4 regions of the Ruminococcus sp. SR1/5 genome follow, and region 4 is predicted to be linked to each of the others. Evidence: riboswitches for the same ligand, from Rfam matches in the RefSeq annotation. Region 4 holds a riboswitch; each other region holds the start of a gene.
The links. A riboswitch is a leader RNA that binds a small molecule or an ion and turns the genes downstream of it on or off. The one in region 4 is predicted to bind cobalamin.

Region 1 (5,116 bases), 1.1 Mb from region 4:
GCATGGTCGGACTTTAAATTAAACAGTGACGGAATGGTTCCGGTTATTGTCCAGGATTACCGGACGGATGAAGTACTGATGCTGGCCTATATGAATGAGCTTGCTTTTAACACAACATTGAAGCTTGGAAAAATGACATACTGGAGCCGCAGCCGGAATGAGCTCTGGACCAAAGGTCTGACATCCGGACACGTACAGTATGTAAAGTCTCTTACTATTGACTGTGATAATGATACGATCCTTGCCAAAGTGGAGCAGGTGGGCGCAGCCTGCCATACAGGAAACCGTACTTGTTTCTTCAAACCGCTGATGAAAAAGGAGTACGATGATACCAATCCTCTTCACGTGTTCCAGAATGTGTATGATGTGATCACTGACCGAAAAGAACATCCAAAGGAAGGTTCCTATACCAATTATCTTTTTGATAAAGGAATCGACAAGATTTTGAAAAAAGTCGGTGAAGAATGCACAGAGATCGTCATTGCAGCCAAAAATCCGGATAAAGAAGAGATTAAATACGAAATTTCAGATTTTCTTTATCATATGATGGTACTCATGGTGGAAAAAGGAGTCAGCTGGGAAGAAATCACCAAAGAATTGGTAAAAAGATAAATTATATATCATTCAGGAAAAAAGCTTTTGTACGTCGGATCAGAATGAACGGTTACGAAAGCTTTTTTCTGTTTTCCCGGAATCTTAAAAGAATATGTACAATTTCGGTTAGGCATGATATACTTATCGTCAAAAGTGCGGAAATATAAAAAAGGAAAAGGGAAACAACCAATGATCAAAATTGATGACTGGGTGATTGAAAAAGGAGAGAAGGCACAGGGGAAAATTAAGATCACAGGATACGGCATAGCAATGCCGGCAACTGTGATATGCGGAGTGAAAGACGGACCGACGATACTGATCACAGCAGGAATACACAGTGCGGAGTATGTAGGAATCCAGGCGGCAATGGAACTTGCAAAAGAATTTCAACCGGAAGAACTGAAGGGAAATGTGATCATCGTTCCACTGGTCAATGTCAGTGGCTTTGAGCATCGCACCATGAGTCTGGTCTATGAGGATGGCAAGAACCTGAACCGCGTTTTCCCCGGAGATCCTGAGGGAACAGCTGCAGATCGTATTGCCTATGCTATAGTGACAAAGCTTTTTTCCATAGCAGATTATTATATCGACCTGCATAGCGGAGATGGGTTCGAACAGCTTCATCCCTATGTTTATTATGTAGGGGTTGTAGATGAAAAGACAGCAGAGAAATCATTACATATGGCACGGCATATCGGCGTAAAATATGTGGTCCGTTCCACAACCGCCACAGGTGGCGCCTACAATTATGCTTCTTCTCTTGGAATTCCAAGTATTCTCATCGAAAGAGGCGGACACAGCTACTGGACCTGGGAGGAAGTAGAACAGGATAAAAGAGACGTCCGTCACCTTGTTTTTCATCTCCAGGGAAAGAAATGTCATGGTCTGAAGCATTACCGTCAGATGCTTCTTGAAAATGTAGTCTATGAATATGCGCCGTATACAGGATGCTGGTATCCGTCCAAGAAGCCTGGAGAATACTTTTTTAAGGGGGAAGAACTGGGTGAACTGAGAGATTACTATGGGAATTTACTTTACACATCTATTGCAACTGAAAACGGAGTCGTACTTTATCAAACAGCCAGTCTGAACATTATTGAAGACGGACCAATGATCGCATATGCAGCGATCACGGAGACTCTGACCTGATAGTAAACAACCCTTTCAGAACGCTTCTGTCTGAAATCATATTGAAACAGTAAGAAAACCGGGTTTTACCATTTGCTATTCTATTTATAAAAATAGCGAGGTAAACTCCGTGTTTTTTTAGCAGATCAGATAAATCCAATTGTCAAATCCCCCATGGGGGATATATACAATTCAAGCATCTTTAACAAAATTTATGAGTTTTCTAAAAATATAACATTTTTCCATAGACATAAACTATAGTTTTATCATATAATGTTTTAGTAATTTGACAGCATTTGCTGATTTTCACATCAGCCGTTGTAAGTTCTGAGAGGATTAATAGGGAAACCGGTGTAAATCCGGTACGATCCCGTCACTGTAAGGGGGAATCCTCAGACAAAGTACCACTGGTCGAGTACGTGAGAAATAGACCGGGAAGGTGTCTGAGGGTAAGGATCCTAAGTCAGGAGACCTGCTTGCAATTGTTTTAAAATGATTCTTACGGAAGATAGGAAGCATATTTATTTTGTGTGCCCGTATTTCGTCACGGGCTTTTTTCGTGCAAATTTTCTAAAATTCCATGCATATTCTGCATATTAAGAATCCAATAGTTTTTTTATCTAACTAAATTAAAACGGCAATGTTAAAATCGCATCAAATGAGGAAAGGAGTAAAACGTGACAAAGAAACAAGTAGGAAAAAGATTTCTCCAGATCATCATTGTTTTATTTGGAATCAGCTTTTTCACATTTGGACTGACCTACCTGTCACCTGGTGATCCTGCGGAGATCATGCTGACAGAGTGTGGTAATCTTCCTACACCAGAGCTTCTGGAACAGACAAGACATGAGCTTGGCCTTGATCAGCCCTTTCTCGTGCAGTATGGTTCCTGGTTGAAGGGTGTTGTTACAGGAGATATGGGACAGTCCTATTCTTTCAAAATGCCGGTAACAGATAAACTGGTATCCTGTTTCTGGCCGACGCTGAGGATGTCGTTGCTGGCACTTCTGATGATGGTCATTATTTCCATACCGCTTGGAATCCTGGCCGCTGTATATCAGAACAAATTCCCGGATTATTTTGTGAGAGGAATTACCTTTGTGGGAGTATCTGTTCCAAGCTTCTGGCTGGGCCTGATCCTTCTCAGCATCTTTGGTGTTCAGCTTCGCTGGATCAATGTTGCAGGAGGCAGTACGGATTTTAAATCCATGATCCTCCCGGCGCTGACTCTTGCACTTGCCATGTCTGCAAAATATACCAGACAGGTAAGAAGTGCAGTACTGGAGGAACTTCACCAGGATTATGTCACAGGTGCAAGAATGCGTGGAATCAAGGAAAGCGTCATTCTCTGGAAACACGTCCTTCCTAACGTAATGCTTCCTCTGGTAACATTGCTGGGACTTTCCCTTGGAAGTCTTCTGGGAGGTACTGCAGTTGTAGAGATCATTTACAACTGGCCTGGAATGGGAAATATGGCAGTAAAAGCAATTTCCTGTCGTGACTATCCTCTTGTACAGGGCTATGTACTCTGGATCGCAATCCTGTACATGTGCATCAACCTGCTTGTGGATCTGTCCTATACTTATCTCGATCCAAGACTTAAGGAGGATAGATAATTGAAAAAGGTATTACGAACATTCAAAGAAAATAAACAGTTCACTCTTTTCTTCATTCTGGGTCTCGTGGTGATCGGAATTGCGATCTTTGCGCCGCAGCTCTCACCATATGATCCACTGGATGCAGTTATGACCGAATCACTGCAGGAGCCAAGCTCCGCTCATCCGTTCGGAACGGATAAGCTTGGACGAGATCTTCTTTCCCGTGTTATCTTCGGAACAAGAACCTCTCTGATCATGACCTTATGTCTGGTTGCAGTGATCTTTGGCATCGGTACATTTTTAGGAGTTATTGCCGGATATTTCGGCGGCGTTGTGGATGCAGTGATCATGCGTATCGCAGATATGATGATCTCCTTCCCTGGGCTTGTACTGGCCATTGCCATTGCCGGTATGCTTGGACCAAACCTGGTCAATGCCGTTATCTCCATTGCGGCTGTAAGCTGGACAAAATATGCCCGTCTTGCACGAAGTATGGTTTTGAAAGTCAAGAAGAGTCTTTACATAGAGGCAGCTATAGTAAACGGAACAAAGACCTGGAAAATTCTTCTTGTACACATTCTTCCCAACATGGTAACCCAGATGGTGGTAACTGCGGCAGCAGATATCGGAACCATGATGCTGGAGCTGGCTTCCCTTTCATTCCTGGGATTTGGTGCAACTGCGCCGACACCGGAGTGGGGACTGATGCTGAATGAAGGAAGAACCTACATGGCAAAGGCGCCATGGCTTATGATCTACCCTGGTATCGCTATCGTGATCTGTGTTGTTGTTTTCAACATGCTTGGAGACAGCATCCGTGATGTACTGGATCCGCGCCAGGATCAATAAAACAACTCTGTAACAAACCAACACCATATGATCAGTATATTATCTTTAGGAGGATGAAATGAGAAATAATGTAGTTAAAAAAGTGCTGGCTGCTACACTTGCATGTATGATGACCCTTTCAATGACAACAGTGGCTCAGGCAAAAGGTGACAAAAAAAGTGATAAGGAGATCACCATCGGAGTAACAAGCTTTGCAGATACACTGGAGCCGACAGAGCAGTATTTCAGCTGGGTTGTATCCCGTTATGCGATCGGCGAGTGCCTCACAAAATTCGATGAGAATGGTGAGATCGTTCCATGTCTTGCGGAAGAGTGGGAGAACAGCGAAGACGGAAAGACATGGACCTTCAAGATCCGTGAGGGTGTAAAATTCTCAAACGGTGACGATATGACACCGGATATGGTAAAAGCTTCCATCGAGCGTACCGCTGAAAAAAGTGACCGTGTTCCGGAATTCTTTGATCTTGACAGCATCGAGGTTGACGGACAGAACCTGATCTTCCACCTGAACAGAGCAAATGCAAACATGGCCGGATGCCTTGCAGACCCGCTGTTTCTGATCGTAGATACAAATGTAGATGATTCTACATTTGCCATGGAAGGACCGATCTGTACAGGACCTTACGCAGTAGAGTCCTTCAGTCCGACAGATTCCTGTGTCGTAGTAAAAAATGAGAACTACTGGGATGGAGAAGTTCCCCTTGATAAAGTTACACTGAAATGTGTGGATGACCAGACAACACGTTCCATGGCTCTTCAGACAGGTGAGATCGATATCGCTTACAACCTGAAAACAGAGAACCTGGTTGAGTTTGAGGGAAATGACAATTACGACATCCAGGAGCTTCAGTCTCTTCGTTCCACCTATGCATTCATGAACCAGAACGAGGATCATGCACTCAGCGATAAGGCTCTTCGCCAGGCACTTCTTCGTGGTCTTGACAAGG
Region 2 (5,116 bases), 840 kb from region 4:
AGCAGAGGGCATGACAGTCACAGTTCATGGGAAAGGAACGTATGTAGCGGCTTCGAATACACAGCTGATGGAAGAAGAGCGCAGGAAAGAGGTTGAGGCGGATCTGGAAGCAGCAATTCAGAAGGGAAGGCGCTGCGGAATGAAAGAGGAAGAGATCCGTTCGTTGTTTGAACTCATCATGGAGGATGAATGATTATGTTGGAGATCAAAGGAGTAAAGAAAAGCTACGGTGAATTTCAGTTAGACTGTTCGTTAAATGTAGAAAAAGGAAGAATCACCGGTCTGGTTGGAGAGAACGGAGCCGGTAAGAGTACTTTGTTCAAGGCAGTGCTCGGACTCATTTCTTATGATGCCGGTGAGATAAAGATCCTGGGAAAAATACCGGAAGAGTTAAGTGAAAAAGAGAAAGAAGAGCTGGGAGTTGTCCTGGCAGAAACCGGATTCAGTGGATACTTGAAAGGGAAAGATGTTGAGGCAGTCCTTGCCAAATTATATCCAAAGTTTGAAGCAGAAAAATTTCATCAGATGTGTGAAGAATATCAGATTCCGTTGGATAAATTTATAAAAGAGTACTCAACAGGAATGAAAGCAAAGCTGAATCTGATCATTGCATTGACACATCAGGCAGAATTCCTGATGCTGGATGAGCCGACAGCAGGGCTTGATGTCGGAGCGAGGGAAAGGATGCTGGATATTTTAAGAGAGTATATGGAAGAAGAGCCGGAGAGAAGTATCCTGATCAGTTCACATATTTCTTCGGACTTAGAACATCTGTGTGATGACATTTATGTGATACATAAAGGAAAGATCATACTTCATGAAGCGATGGATACGATTCTTGAAAAATATGCAGTGTTGAAAGTCAGTGAGGAACAATATCAGGCAGTGGATAAAAGGTATCTTTTGAAAGAGAAAAAAGAGTTTTTTGGAGTTGCCTGTCTGACGAACGAGAAGCAGTATTATATAGAAAATTATCCGGAAATCGTAGTAGAGAGCGGATCACTCGATCAGGTGATCCTGATGTTGACAGGGGGCGAAAGATGATGAAAGGAATCAGAGGGCTTTTGGAAAAGGATTTTCGATTGTTTTTTCGACAGGGTGGTAATCTTTTTTGGTGTTAGTGTTTGTAGCATTGTTTTTTATACTTACAGGAAAAACGGCAGCTGCTTTCATTGCAATGTATATCCCATCTGTTCTGGCGATATATTCAGGTAATACGATCAGTTATGATGAAAATGGCCATGGTTACACATATTTATTTTCTTTACCCGTAAATAAAAAATATATGTCAGAGAAAAATATATTTTTCCTTTATCATGACAGCATGTGGATGGTGCATTGGAATGATCTGTGCAGGAATTATGGTACTCATAAATCCTGAAGAGGTGTTTGATCTGGAAATGCTGGCAATGGAGTTGATCACATTTTTTGTGTTTCAGGCAATTGCGGGAATTATGATCGCGATCAGGATAAGGTTCGAAGGAGAGAAAGGGCGAATTGTGCTGCCAATCGCAATTTTAATTATTTTTGCAATTTGTTATACAATTGGATTTTTTGTGAAGGCTAACTTGGGATTAAAAGAAATTATTCTGCATGTGATAGGTGGAATAGGGGATCTTGAAATTGCGATTGCCCTTATTGTGCTAAGTCTGCTTATATGGTTTGCTTCGTATAAGTATAGTATGAGCGCTATGAAGAAGAAAGAGTTTTAAGATAGGCGTGGCAAAAATGATCCATTAAAAATAATGATCATAAAGATGTAATAGCTACCAAAAATATGAGAAAAACTTTGTGAAAAAATAGGCTTGTGTTTCGTAAGAGTCCCTTGTAAAATAGCGGTCAAGGATGAAAAGAAAAGGAGACTCTTATGGGAACTAATGAAAAAGATATGACTGCCGGATCTCCCGGAAAACTGATCATAACTTTTGCCATACCAATGATGCTTGGAAATATTTTTCAGCAGTTTTATACAATGGCAGACACCATGATCGTCGGACAAGTGGTAGGAGTTAAGGCACTGGCGGCAGTAGGTGCCGGAGATTGGCTGGTATGGCTGGTGTTGGGGATCATGACAGGTATCACACAGGGTTTTTCTATTCTTGTATCTCAGTATTATGGAGCAAGGGAAAAGGAAAATCTGAAATGTGCAGTAGCGAAAAGCTATATCATGACAGCATTACTGTCTGTGGTCGTACTCGCAGTAAGTGAAGGTACAGTTTATCATGTTCTTTTATTTTTACAGACACCGGATAATGTCATTGATCTGACAATGCTATATTTGCGGCTGATTTTTGCGGGAATCCCGATCATAGCTGCTTATAATATATTTGCAGCGATCCTTCGGGCACTTGGAAACAGCAGATCTCCGTTGATCGCAATGACAGTGGCGGCAGTGATCAATGTGGGACTGGATCTGTTGTTTGTGGCGGTTTTTGGCTGGGGTATAGCCGGAGCAGCAGTGGCGACCGTTATCGCACAGGGATTTTCAGCCTTGTACTGTTTGATCGTATTACGTAAAATCCCGGATATCCGCCTGGAAAAGAAGGACTTTTACAGGCAGCCCTCTATGAGCCTGCGGCTTTTGGAACTGGCGGTTCCTCTTGCGATACAGAATGTGATCATCTCCGTGGGAGGACTTGTGGTACAGTATGTGATCAATGGATTTGGTTTTCTGTTTGTGGCGGGATTTACGGCATCGAACAAGCTGTATGGGGTTTTGGAGATGGCTGCCGTTTCATATGGATATGCTATTACAACCTATGTGGGCCAGAATCTTGGTGCAAAAAAATACCAGAGGATTCGAAAAGGCGTGCGCAGCGGCACTTATATGGCAGTGCTCACTTCGGCTTTCATTTCCGGCATGATGGTACTGTTTGGACGTAATGTACTGTCCCTGTTTGTATCCGGTGAACCGGATCAGACCCGACAGGTATTGGATATAGCATATAAGTATTTGTTTATCATGGCTGTCTTTTTGTGGGTGCTGTATCTGCTGTATGTGTATCGTTCTGCTATCCAGGGCCTGGGTAATACTTTGATTCCGCTTGCCAGCGGCATTGCAGAATTTATAATGCGTGTCAGTGTTGCGCTGCTGCTGCCAAAACTGATCGGTGAAGATGGAATATACTATGCAGAGATCTGTGCATGGAGCAGCGCAGCTGTTTTATTATTCGTAAGTTATATGATCATTATACGGAAATATAAAGAAGTCACCGTTCATACATAATGTTATTTACTTAAGAGATTTATAATAATACAGGCAGAAAATATCCGGGTTTCACTATGAAATGTTCAGATATTTTATATTTGACAAAAAACTATTTATATAAAAAGAAAAGTATGATATTATAATATTTATTCATTGCAACTATGAAAATTGAATAGTCAGAAGGGTGTACAAAGTACTTAATAAGGAATCTGGTGAAATGCCAGAACAGCCACCGCTACTGTGACAGGGACGAAAACCAAAATATCACTGGAGAGATCCGGGAAGATGGTAAGTAGGAAGAACTGGAGTCAGGAGACTTGCCTTTTTGACAGAAGAATTCTGATTCGGATGGGATACAGAAGGAATAAGCTCTGCCTGAGGTAGAGGTTTGTTTTTTGTGCTGATATGATGCTGGATCATATCAGCTTTTTTTATTTTAACCGAATAAACAGATGAAAAATGAGGAGAAATGAAAATGGGAAAAGTAATTGCAAAGCGTTTTATATTTATGATTCCGGTAGTGCTGGCGGTTACATTTATTATTTTTATGCTGAGTTTTATATCGGCAGGTGATGCGGCCAGAGTGCTGGCGGAGAAAAAATATGAGCATCCGTCACCGGAGCAGGTAGAAGAAGTACGGCATGAGGAAGGACTGGATCAGCCGGTGCTGGTACAATACGGGAAATGGCTGGATCAGGCACTTCATGGCGATTTTGGAAAATCATATTCTACCAGAAAACCGGCTTTTGAGGAATTAAAAAGATATTTTCCACAGACATTTAAACTGGCAGTTACTTCGTTTTTATTGTTGATGATCGTGTCAGTCCCTCTTGGAATTTTGTCGGCAATTTATGAAAACAGAGTTCTGGATAAAGTCATTCGCATTTTGTCGTCCCTCAGTGTATCTATGCCGTCTTTCTGGATCGGTCTGATGCTGCTCTATATATTTGGAGTAAAGCTAAAAGTGATTTCCGTGATCGGAGGAGATGCCGGAGGCATCCCGATTCTTGCGGCATTTGCCATGGATATCAGTTTCTTTGGAATTATGACGAGATTGATCCGTACCAATATGATACAGGTGCTGAAGCAGGATTACATACGTGCCAGCAGAGCTAAGGGATTGTCATCTGTAAATGTAATTTTGCGTCATGGTCTGAAAAATATCCTGATTCCTGTGCTGACACGTCTGGTATCAATTGTGATCGGTTTTTTCTGTGGCTCAGCTGTGATAGAAAGTATTTTTTCAATTCAGGGAATCGGAAATCTGGCATTGAAATCCGTGATCTCAAAAGACACTCCGGTGCTGCAATGTTTTATCTTTATTCTGGCTGTTGGCATTGTAGTATTAAATTTTCTTGTGGATATCGCCTATTCTGCGATTGACCGGCGAATCCAGTTAAAGTAAAGGAGAGATCATAGAATGGGAAGCAGAAGAAAGCAGAAAACAGAAAAAAGCATGATCCAGAATCTGTACTGGAAACAGGTATTCCGGTCACCGAAAACAAAAATAGGATTGATGGTGGTCATAATTTTTGCATTGGCAGCTATTTTTGCACCTGTACTGGCGCCGCATGATCCACTGCTTGTGGATGTTTCGATAAAATTAAAGAATCCGTCGGCGGCATATCCTTTAGGTACTGATCAGCTGGGACGATGTATTTTATCAAGACTTCTCTGGGGCAGCCGGTATTCACTGAGCTATAGCTTTACGGTGCTTCTGATCACTGTATGTGTCGGGGTGCCGATCGGACTGTTTGCCGGATATGTAGGTGGAAAAATCGATTCCATAATTATGAGGATCATTGATGTATTTATGGCTATGCCGGTCTTTATTGTGGCACTTGCCATTGCAGGAACCGTAGGAGCCAGCGGCGCTCATCTGATTCTGTCCTTATCGGTCGTATCCTG
Region 3 (5,116 bases), 140 kb from region 4:
AGGGGAGCAGTTTTCTGTGATCTGTTCCAAAAAGGATCCGGACCACATGAGGGATCACCAGTCCCACAAATCCGATCACACCGGCACAGTACACGGCAAATCCGATCATAACAGAAGCAACGATCAGATAAAAAGTCCGCAGTCTGTGCAGATCTGTTCCAAGGGTAATGGATACGTCATCTCCCAGAAGCATCAGATTCAGGTTCCGGTACTGCGTCCAGAAAACAGCCACGCACACCAGCGTGACCGGAAGCATTACACCCACTCTGGTCCAGCTTGCTCCGGCAAGACTTCCCATGCTCCACTTCATAACTTCTGTTGCCGCATTTTTGTCATTGGTAATATAAATGACAAAATTGGAAAAAGCAGAACAGACTGCGCTGACCGCCATTCCCGCAAGGATCAGTTTTGCGGAAGTTGCCTTTCCACCCATGTTTGCAATGGCGATCACCGCAAAAGAAGTGATCATCGCGCCAATGAAAGCTGTGATTCCCACAGAGTTTCCACCAAGAAAGCTTCCGATTCCAAGCATGATGGCCAGTGTGGCACCCAGAGATGCACCAGATGAGATACCCAGCACATACGGGTCTGCCAGCGGGTTCTGCACGATAGCCTGCATCACCACGCCGCACACGGAAAGAGCCATTCCAACTGCCAGAGCCAGAAGGACTCTAGGCAGCCGGATCAGCCACACAACATCATGAACTGCGCCTTCCGCATAGGCGGACAGACTTTTTATATGAAACAATTTATAAGCGATAACGCTGTATACATCCTTCAGTGACAGATCCGCATTTCCAAAAGTGATGGCTGCAAGTATGGAAAAAATAAGGAATCCTGCAAGTCCGATGAGAACTGCCACATACATGGATGTTCTGAGCACCTTATCTTTTTTTCTCTGTGAAGCTGTTTCTTTCACTGCATTTTCTCCGATCAGTCAAGATTTACGTCCGGATATAATCCCTTTGCAAAAGTTTCGATTCCGTCCTGGGTACGTGTTGCACTTGCATACATCTCACTGAGCATGATCGGGTAAACACGTCCGTTCTTTACTGCGTCAAGGCTCTTCAGGGACTCATCATCCTGGATCACTGCAAGCTGGCTGTTCTTAACAGTTTCCGGATCATCTCCTGCATATGGCATGTAAACCACAAAGATCACGTCAGGGTTGGCTGCGATGATATCCTCTTTTCCAACGGTGGAAGCATCCGGGTTTGCAAGAGTTGCGCCTAACTGTGTTACCATATCTCCGCCAAGGCTCTTTACGCCATAGTTTGTGATGTCATCTCCAAGAGGCTCCAATACCATTACGCTTGGTTTGTCTTTTACATCTGCAGTTGCAGTAAGAGTTTTGTCGATCACTGCTTTTGCATCATCAACGATAGCCTGTGCTTTGTCCTGTACATCGAAGATCTTTCCGATATTTAAGATATCTGTGAATTCATTTTCCAGTGTTCTGTCGCCGTCCGGACGAGTATTGGTGTTGTAGTAGGTGTTGCAGCCTTTGTCGATCCAGTCTGTTACATTTCCCAGATTCTTATCAGAGAAAAGAGAGCTCCAGGATAAGATCATGTCCGGCTCCAGCATTGTTACAGTTTCAAGGGATGGGGTAAATTCGTCAAGATAATTTGTTTTTGAGAATGCTTCTTTGAGATCTTCCGGAACTTCATTATCAAGACCTGCGGTAGCTACCAGGTGGTCTTCCAGACCAAGTGCGAGCATAGTCTCAATGCTTCCCTGATATACAGCAAGGACTTTTTCCGGTGCTTTTTCATAAGTGGTTTCGATTTCGTTTCCATCGTAATCATAGGTTGTGATGGTCAGAGGATATTCTGTCTTGGTTGCCTCTGCGGAAGAATCTTCGATGTCTGCAGACTCTGTACTGTCTTCTGCTGCCGGCTGGTTGTCTTCCTTGATGGTCTCGGAGTCTGCTCTCTCTGCGGCATAAACAGCCGGAGCTGCTGATACGGTCATTGCCGCTGCCATTACCATTGCCATGATTCTTGTGGATACATACTTGTTTTTCATTTCCTCTCTTTTCGCCTGTTTTATCTCCTGTTGCCTATGGGTAACCGAAAAGATGGGGCTTCATAAAATCTGCACGGAACACTTTGTACGGAAGCTCCCACTTACATACTGTCAAGCAGGTTTCCTGACTTACAGACTCAGAAAAAACTCCGCAAAATAAAAACTGATACACCATTCATCTTTTAGCCGATCATGAATGATGTATCAGAATTTTCTCCAGAATCTCTCTGACATCGGGATTTCGCCTTCTCACATGAGTTTCTGCAATGGCATGTGAAATCCCTTCTTCTGTATACAGTGGCCGCAACCGCTCAGGCTTTTTACCCGATTCCCTCCTCACAGTATCCGGCAGCATATGTGCCGGTGATACTGTTCACTTCACAGCAATTCAATTACGCTGATACTGATTCTAACATACCGGTTTTCCAATTACAACCTTGAGGCCGGATTTTTACAGTTTTTTGCAGAAATAGTCTGCCCGGAGAGATCCCTCTCAGATCTTTTTCAGCTTGGCAAAACCGGCGAACATTTTTTCACGCCGACTTTGTCAAAGTCTACCGTCACTTCGTAGTCTCTGCCGCCGTCTGCGATATTTTTTACGATACCGACTCCGAATTTCACATGACGGACCGTGTCTCCCTCACCATAGTCCAGGCTGTCCGCCTTCTTCACTGTGAAATCTTTTTTCTGCAGGGTGCTCTTTGCCTGGAAATTCATTTTCATCTGGGCATAGGCGCTTTTCGGAGATACGATATCATCTACTCTGGGCTTTTTCTCCTGAATGGTATGTCCAAGATCTACCAGCTCCCGTGGAACCTCCCTTACAAAACGTGACACACGGTTATACTGAGTCTCCCCACGGATCATCCGCTGTTTTGCACAGGTTAAAGTCAGTTCCTTCATGGCACGGGTGATCCCCACATAACAGAGCCTTCGCTCCTCCTCGATATCCGACGGATCACCGGACCAGATGGAAGCATATCCCGGAAAAACACCGTCCTCCATTCCCACGATAAATACATTTGGGAACTCCAGTCCCTTGGCACTGTGAAGAGTCATCAGCAGCACATAATCCTGATCCGGATCAACAGAATCGATATCTGCCACCAGTGCGATCTCCTCCAGAAATGCAGAAAGTGTTGCCGGCTGTCCGGCCTCCTCCATGGCTTCCTGGAAGGATTCTGTCTTGGAGATCAGCTCGTCGATATTTTCGATCCTCGCCTGAGCCTCCTCCGTTTTCTCTGCCTCCAGTTCCTTCACATAACCGGTAAGTTCAATGACCTCTTCCAGGGTTTCACGGACTGTATAGGCCTCTGCCTTACTTTTCAGTCCTTGGATAAAGGATACAAAATCATTGATCTTTCCTGCTGCCCTGCCAATGGACGGTACTTCCTCCACCACGCGGAGCGCATCGTAAAAGCTCAGGTTCATCATATCCGCATAGTCCTGGACGCGGCCGATGCTGGTGAGTCCGATCCCTCTTTTTGGCACATTTAAGATCCTACGCACAGCCAGATCATCACTGGCATTGTCAATGGTCTTTAGATAGCTTAACAGATCCTTGATCTCTTTGCGGGCATAAAAATTCACGCCGCCGACAATCTTATAAGGAACATTTGCCAGGAGGAATTTCTCCTCAAAGAGACGTGACTGGGCATTGGTCCGATAAAGTACTGCACAGTCCTTGTACTGGAATTTCCCGTTGCGGCGCCCCTGGATGATCTCTCCTGCAACATACTCCGCTTCCTCAAATCCGTTGTTGAACTGACGGAAATGTACTTTATCGCCCTCTTCATTTTCTGTCCAGAGGCGTTTTTCCTTACGCTCTGTGTTGTTGACGATCACCTCATTGGCTGCATTGAGGATGTTCTGGGTAGAACGGTAATTCTGTTCCAGGCGCACCACCTTAGCCTCAGGAAAAACCTTCTCAAATCCTAAGATGTTCCCGATATTTGCTCCACGAAAACGATAGATGGACTGATCATCATCACCAACCACACAGAGATTCTTGTATTTCTCAGCAAGAAGACTTACGAATTTAAACTGGGCAGTATTGGTATCCTGATACTCATCCACCATAATATATTTGAAACGTTCCTGATAATAGTCCAGGATATCCGGATTATGCTGAAAAAGCTCCACAGTCTTCACGATCAGGTCATCAAAATCCAGCGCATTGTTTCCCCTGAGGATAGACTGATATTCCTTATACATACCGGCAATCTTCCGTGCATCCGGATCGCCGCCTGCATTCAGCTCCATCTCTTCCGGTGTGATCAGTTCATCCTTGGCATGGGAAATCTCAGCAAGAACGCCTCGTTCCTTGTAAATCTTGGTATTGATATCAAACTTCCGGAAGATTTCCTTCATGACTGTTTTTTGGTCGTCGGCATCATAGATGGTAAAATTACTGCCAAAGCCCAGCACCTCAATATGTCTGCGCAGAATCCTCACGCAGGCGGAATGGAAGGTGGAGACCCATACGCTCTCCGCACCCATTCCCGCAATTTTATTCACACGTTCCCGCATCTCACTGGCGGCCTTGTTGGTAAAGGTGATCGCCAGGATATTCCATGGGTTTACACCCTTTTCTTCCATTAAATAGGCGATCCTGTGGGTCAGCACTCTTGTTTTTCCGGAACCGGCTCCTGCAAGGATCAGAAGTGGTCCCTCTGTATGTACGGCAGCTTCCCGCTGCATAGGATTCAATGTGTCCAAAGCATCATGTATACTCATTTTGATCTCCATTTCTTTTTCCATATGAACAGTATCTTTATATACTATCATGACTTTACTTTCCGGTAAACCCACCTCTCTGAAAAAAAGTTTCTTTACAAGTAGTATTTAAAACTATATAATAAGGAGCAGAGGTGATAATGCGATGACAGAAAACGAAAAAGAAATGATGAACAGCATTTTTGCAAAAATTGCTGAGCTTGATTATATAAAACCCGATGAAATTCCCAATATTGCTCTTTACATGGATCAGGTCACAACCTTTATGGAAGATAATCTCGCTTCCACCAAGCGTCATCATGATGACAAGATCCTGACCAAGACCATGATCAACAATTACGCAAAGAACAAG
Region 4 (5,116 bases):
TCTCTCCGCATGTGCCACATCAATGGCATTATCAGCATTTACAAGCAGGGAAATGAAATATTCCATCTGTTTCTTATATGCATCATAGAACTCATCGAAGCTCTTCATCTCTGTGACATCGCCGGTCTGGACACTGATCTGTACCCCTTTGTCCATACCATTAGAGAAAACCATCTCCAGCGGACGGCACATGTTAAAGAATGCAGCGTCATGCCAGCCCTCTGTCTTACCTGCCTTCTGCGGTTCTACACAGCCGATGATGTTATATTCTCTGGCATCTGCAAGAGAAAGGCCGCGGTTCTGCAGTGCAGGAATGATAACCTCATCATTGTAATAAGCCGGAAGTCCGATTCCTGTTCTTGTAAGCTCTGCAGCCTTGATCAGGAATTCATGTGGTGATCCGTTCCATACTCTTACAGAAAGAGACGGTGCCGGAAGGTGCACATGCATAGACGCCTGGATGCACATAAAGGAGAGATCATTGGTCACATCCTCGCCATCCTTGTTCTGACCACCTGCGATCAGGTTCTGGAAAAGGCTGTAGCCTGCAAAGCCTTCTGCAGATGCAGCATCACGGCATTTATTCAGGTCGTTTAATTTTACCCATATGCAGTCCATCAGTTCCTGGGCAAACTCTCTGGTAAGATTGCCTGCCTCCATATCACTCTTGTAATATGGATACATATACTGGTCAAAACGTCCCGGAGAAATAGAATGTCCGCTGCTTTCCATCTGGATCAGCTGCTGTACAAACCAGAAGGACTGGCACGCCTCATAGAAATTACGGGCGCCCTTCGCCGGTACGTGTGTACAATTGGATGCGATCTGAAGGAGTTCCTGTTTTCTGGTCGGATCCTGACACTGATATGCCATCTGCTCTGCGAGCTCGGCATAGCGATGTGCATAGTCGATAACTGCCTGACAGCTCATGATAACTGCTTCCAGGAAACGGGATTTCTTTGCGTAATCACCATCTCCTACATTACACTCATCCAGTTCCTTCTGAGCTTTGGCAATGATCCCTTCATAACCGATCGCCAGAACTTCTTCATATTTAACGGTTACGTGTCCTACACCATTGTAGAAATAGTTTCCGGGTGTAAAAATATTGTGGTCAATGGCAAGAATCGCTTCCGGTGCCATGTAGGAGGTTGCAAGCTCACTGGTAGTCTTGCCTTTCCAGTATTTATGTACCTCACGGAGCTCCGCCTTGGTTTCCTCCGCAATATAAAATGGATCGGCTGTTCTGGTAGCCACTGTATCCAGCTCATCTTCCAGCCACTGGAAAGAATACTCCGGAAACGTCTGACATCCTCTCGGCGCCAAAGTGCTGCTTCCGACGATCAGCTCCTCATCACGGATGATGATCGGAATGTTGTGCAGGATGTGGGCAAATGCCTTGGCTCTGCGGGTGATGATCGGCTCGTCTTCTGTTGCTTTGTAAGACTCTGTGATCAGTTTTGCTCTGGCAGATTCGATCACCGGCATCTTTGCATAAAGATTATCTACAAGATGTGTGATCCTGTCTGTTTTCGGAACATCTGCTATATGAAATTTCTCCATGATTCTCCTTTCTCATAACCGGTTGTTTCTGGTGATCTGTCTGCCTCTACGCTTCCAGAACCGCTCCTGTCCGGCTATGTGCTCATGTAGTTTTATTATACCTTACCCCTACTTCGATGTCAACGAAATCCAACATGTGTTTATAGCTGTTTTTGTGGTTTTTATCGGTTGCGCCCTGTTGATTTTATTTGTTTTTTGTATTTTTATGTTTTTCTCTATTGACTTTGTTTTTCTGCTCTGCCATACTTGGATTTATATAGGAATTCATTTGTTTTTCAGAAAAAATTTATGCAAAGCGGACATTCGTATTCCGCTCTGTCACATGTTCTCAAACAGTAAAAGAGGTGTATTTTTATGTATCTTTCTGATATGCATACCCACTCCATCGCCAGTGGTCACGGCACGGAATGTACCATCACAAACATGGCACGCGCAGCTGCCGAGAAAGGTCTCCGGCTTCTCGGGATCACTGATCACGGTCCCGGCACTCTGGCAGCCGGAACTTCCTCCTATTTCCGCAGCCTTACCTATTCTCCCAAAAAACATTTCGGTGTAGAATTACTCTACGGAATTGAACTGAATATCCTTGACCGCAGCGGAACGGTAGATTTAGATCAGGAATCATTATGTAAACTTGATTACGCCATTGCCAGCATGCATGCCTGGAATTACCGCTGCGGTACCAGAGCCGAAAACACAGAAGCTTTTATCAATGTAATGAAAAACCCCTGTGTAAAGATCCTCGGACATAGTGATAACACTCATTACCCGGTTAATTATGATGCGCTTGCAAGGGCTGCCAGGGAAACCGGCACGATCTTTGAGATCAACGAAGCTTCTCTTGCACCTTATGGCTATCGTGGCGACACAAGAGAAAACTGTTTCGAGATCCTTCGATGCTGCCGCAAATATGATCTGCCGCTGCTTCTTTCCAGTGACAGCCATGGCCCGGAGCATATCGGAGATTTTACCTGTGCTGCTGAGTTTGTTCATCAGGCCATGTTTCCGGAACAGCTGATCCTCAACAACCAGATTCCCAGACTCAAGGTTTTTCTCCAAACCAGAGAATGATCTTCTGTATCTTTTCCGACAGATAACAGATATTGTCCACTCCAAACAAAACAGGCCAGTTCAAACACAGGAATATACATTTTCCTGTATCTGAACTGGCCTGTTTTTTATTTTTCCCGCTGCTTCCGTACAATTTCCGCAAGCTCGCTATATTTACCTGTAACATATCCGAAATTTTCTCTTCTGTGAGGAAGCTTGCATTCGGTGCAGTCTTTAATCCCGCTTTCCGTAAAGCGGAAATTACCACCACATTTATCTCCCAGTGCATATAAAGGACAATAGCAGAACAGACAATTGAAGTTCTCCGGATCTGCTCCTTTATGGCACGGAAAATACTCACAGTTTTTGTGGCTGAAGTAAGAGTATTCTTTGCCTTCCCAGTATGGTTTCTCCATGGCTCTTTTCTCCTCTCCTGACATAACCACACATAATTTTTTCCTATAAAAAAGAGGTAGCGATGCCACCCCGGGGTAGAAATATAATCCGTTCATGAGTGCGCGGAGGGAACGAATGTATCCGGAGTAGTATCGCCTGCCATTTAATCATGTATAATTCATATGAACAGGCGCATTCCATAAAAAAATGCCTACTCTCGTAAAAAAGTAGACAACGTCCCAGGGGTGCGGAGTCCCTGAAATGGTTGTTACACTTTACACGGAAGTTTAACCTCGCCATAACAAGCAGGTTTCCTGGCTCCGGGATCATGACTCCTCTCTCCTTCTCATACATACGTACAATGGACTATGAGATTCGCTCCTCCGTTACAGTGACCGGATCGCTCAGGTTTCACACCTGATTCCCTTTTCTGTGGACTTCTGATAATCAATATATAACTGTCAGCTATCCTCAGCACTTGCTATGTTCAATATGGAATTATACTGACATTATAATAACATCCTGTTAATTATATGTCAATACTGTTTTCAATATTTATATATTTTTGAGCATATTTTATTGCTGTTCAATCCGTTCCATGGGTTTTCAATATTTTTTCCGACGTTAAAAACAGCCCGACAAACTGCTGTCGGGCTGCTGTATTTTTATTTTCTGTTGTACGTTTTTATTATACAAGACGTCTTACAGATACAATTGTTCTGTATGTAGCATCATTGCTGATCTTGATCCCGTCCTGAGAGTTCGATGCATGAACGATCTGGCCATTACCCATGTAAATAGCCACGTGTCCGCCATAGCAGATCAGATCTCCCGGCTGTGCATCTGCGTAGGATACTTCTGTACCTGCATTCTGCTGCTCATAGGAGGTTCTCGGAAGGCTGACTCCGAAGTTCGCATAGACACTCTGTACAAATCCGGAGCAGTCTGCACCATTGGTAAGGCTTGTTCCGCCCCATACGTAAGGATTTCCCACAAACTGTGTAGCATAATTCACAACAGAAGATCCTGAACCGCTACTGTAAGAAGAACTGTCACTGTCTGAAGATGTATCCTCTGCATTAGATGTGTCCTCTGCACTTTCTTCAGATGCGTCTGTGCTGTTATCGTAATCTGCGTCTGCATTATCCTCTGTATTCTCAGTATCCTCGGACGCATCATCATTCTCACCATTGTCTGCATCTTCATCCACAGCCTCGGTGTCATCTTCAGCAGTATCCTCATCTGCATTCTCGATCACGTCGCCGTCCTCATCGTACTGTCCGTCTTCGCTCTCGTCCGCCTCATCCTGCTGTGCTTCCTGCTCTGCCTGGCGTCTTGCTTCCTCTTCTGCCTCAGCCTGTGCTCTCGCTGCTGCTTCAGCCTCGGCCTGACGTCTTGCCTCTTCCTCTGCTGCAATACGCTCAGCCTCTAATCTCTGAAGCTCTGCAGTCTGCTCTGCAAGAAGGTTTGCATAATCTGTAGCCTGCTGCTGTGCGTAGGCGATCTCATTATCATAATCTGCGGATGTGGCACGCTTCTCATCCAGCTGTGCCTGCAGGTTCTGGGACTCTGCCTCATATTCCTGCTTCATTCCCTCCAGCTCTGCCTTCTCCTGTGTGTACTGTGCCTCCAGGTTTGCCACCTGCTGGATCGTATTGGAATATTTTTCAAGACTCTTACGGTCCTGCTCATAAGTCTTCTGTGTGTACTCTGCTCTTGTAAGAAGGTCAGACAGGTTCTCTGCATTCAGCATCATCTGGAACCATGCATCGTCTCCACCCTTCTCATAGAGATACTGGATACGTTTCTTCATTGCCTCATACTGTTTCTGCTTGGCATTTTTGGCCTTCTCAAGGTTGGTCTGTGTAGATGCAATGTCGGCTTCCTTATTGGAGATATCTCCCTCCAGTGTCTGGATCGAAACCATCACGTTTACAAGATTGGCATCAAGAGTTGAAATCTCGCCTTCAATCTGTGACTTCTGTGAGGAAAGCTCATCCAATCTGGAATAAGTCGCATTCAGCTGTTCGTTGGTCGCATCCATCTCCTGCTGAAGTGCTGCCTCATCTTCTCTTGTTGCGCTTACGCTGACTACCTGTGCTCCGCT

Region 1: another riboswitch for cobalamin. It lies ahead of nikB (nickel ABC transporter permease); the one in region 4 lies ahead of CK1_RS09070 (cysteine-rich small domain-containing protein).
Region 2: another riboswitch for cobalamin. It lies ahead of CK1_RS13000 (ABC transporter permease); the one in region 4 lies ahead of CK1_RS09070 (cysteine-rich small domain-containing protein).
Region 3: another riboswitch for cobalamin. It lies ahead of CK1_RS09725 (ABC transporter substrate-binding protein); the one in region 4 lies ahead of CK1_RS09070 (cysteine-rich small domain-containing protein).

What each region holds. Positions count from the first base shown of each region.
Region 1 is NC_021014.1:679,987-685,102, forward strand. Features, by position in the region: gene hisIE (bifunctional phosphoribosyl-AMP cyclohydrolase/phosphoribosyl-ATP diphosphatase HisIE) at 34-612, shown strand; gene CK1_RS03435 (M14 family metallopeptidase) at 784-1,743, shown strand; cobalamin riboswitch at 2,028-2,216, shown strand; gene nikB (nickel ABC transporter permease) at 2,400-3,338, shown strand; gene nikC (nickel transporter permease) at 3,339-4,169, shown strand; gene CK1_RS03450 (ABC transporter substrate-binding protein) at 4,228-5,116, shown strand, end outside.
Region 2 is NC_021014.1:2,612,311-2,617,426, reverse strand. Features, by position in the region: gene CK1_RS13020 (GntR family transcriptional regulator) at 1-193, shown strand, start outside; gene CK1_RS13015 (ABC transporter ATP-binding protein) at 196-1,044, shown strand; partial or broken gene CK1_RS13010 (ABC-2 transporter permease) at 1,115-1,712, shown strand; gene CK1_RS13005 (MATE family efflux transporter) at 1,868-3,226, shown strand; cobalamin riboswitch at 3,374-3,547, shown strand; gene CK1_RS13000 (ABC transporter permease) at 3,684-4,613, shown strand; gene CK1_RS12995 (ABC transporter permease) at 4,629-5,116, shown strand, end outside.
Region 3 is NC_021014.1:1,915,012-1,920,127, forward strand. Features, by position in the region: gene CK1_RS09720 (FecCD family ABC transporter permease) at 1-919, opposite strand, end outside; gene CK1_RS09725 (ABC transporter substrate-binding protein) at 934-2,028, opposite strand; cobalamin riboswitch at 2,130-2,420, opposite strand; partial or broken gene pcrA (DNA helicase PcrA) at 2,522-4,764, opposite strand; gene CK1_RS09735 (DUF1836 domain-containing protein) at 4,910-5,116, shown strand, end outside.
Region 4 is NC_021014.1:1,774,202-1,779,317, forward strand. Features, by position in the region: gene CK1_RS09060 (glycyl radical protein) at 1-1,563, opposite strand, end outside; gene CK1_RS09065 (phosphatase) at 1,918-2,634, shown strand; gene CK1_RS09070 (cysteine-rich small domain-containing protein) at 2,742-3,029, opposite strand; cobalamin riboswitch at 3,297-3,466, opposite strand; gene CK1_RS09075 (C40 family peptidase) at 3,698-5,116, opposite strand, start outside.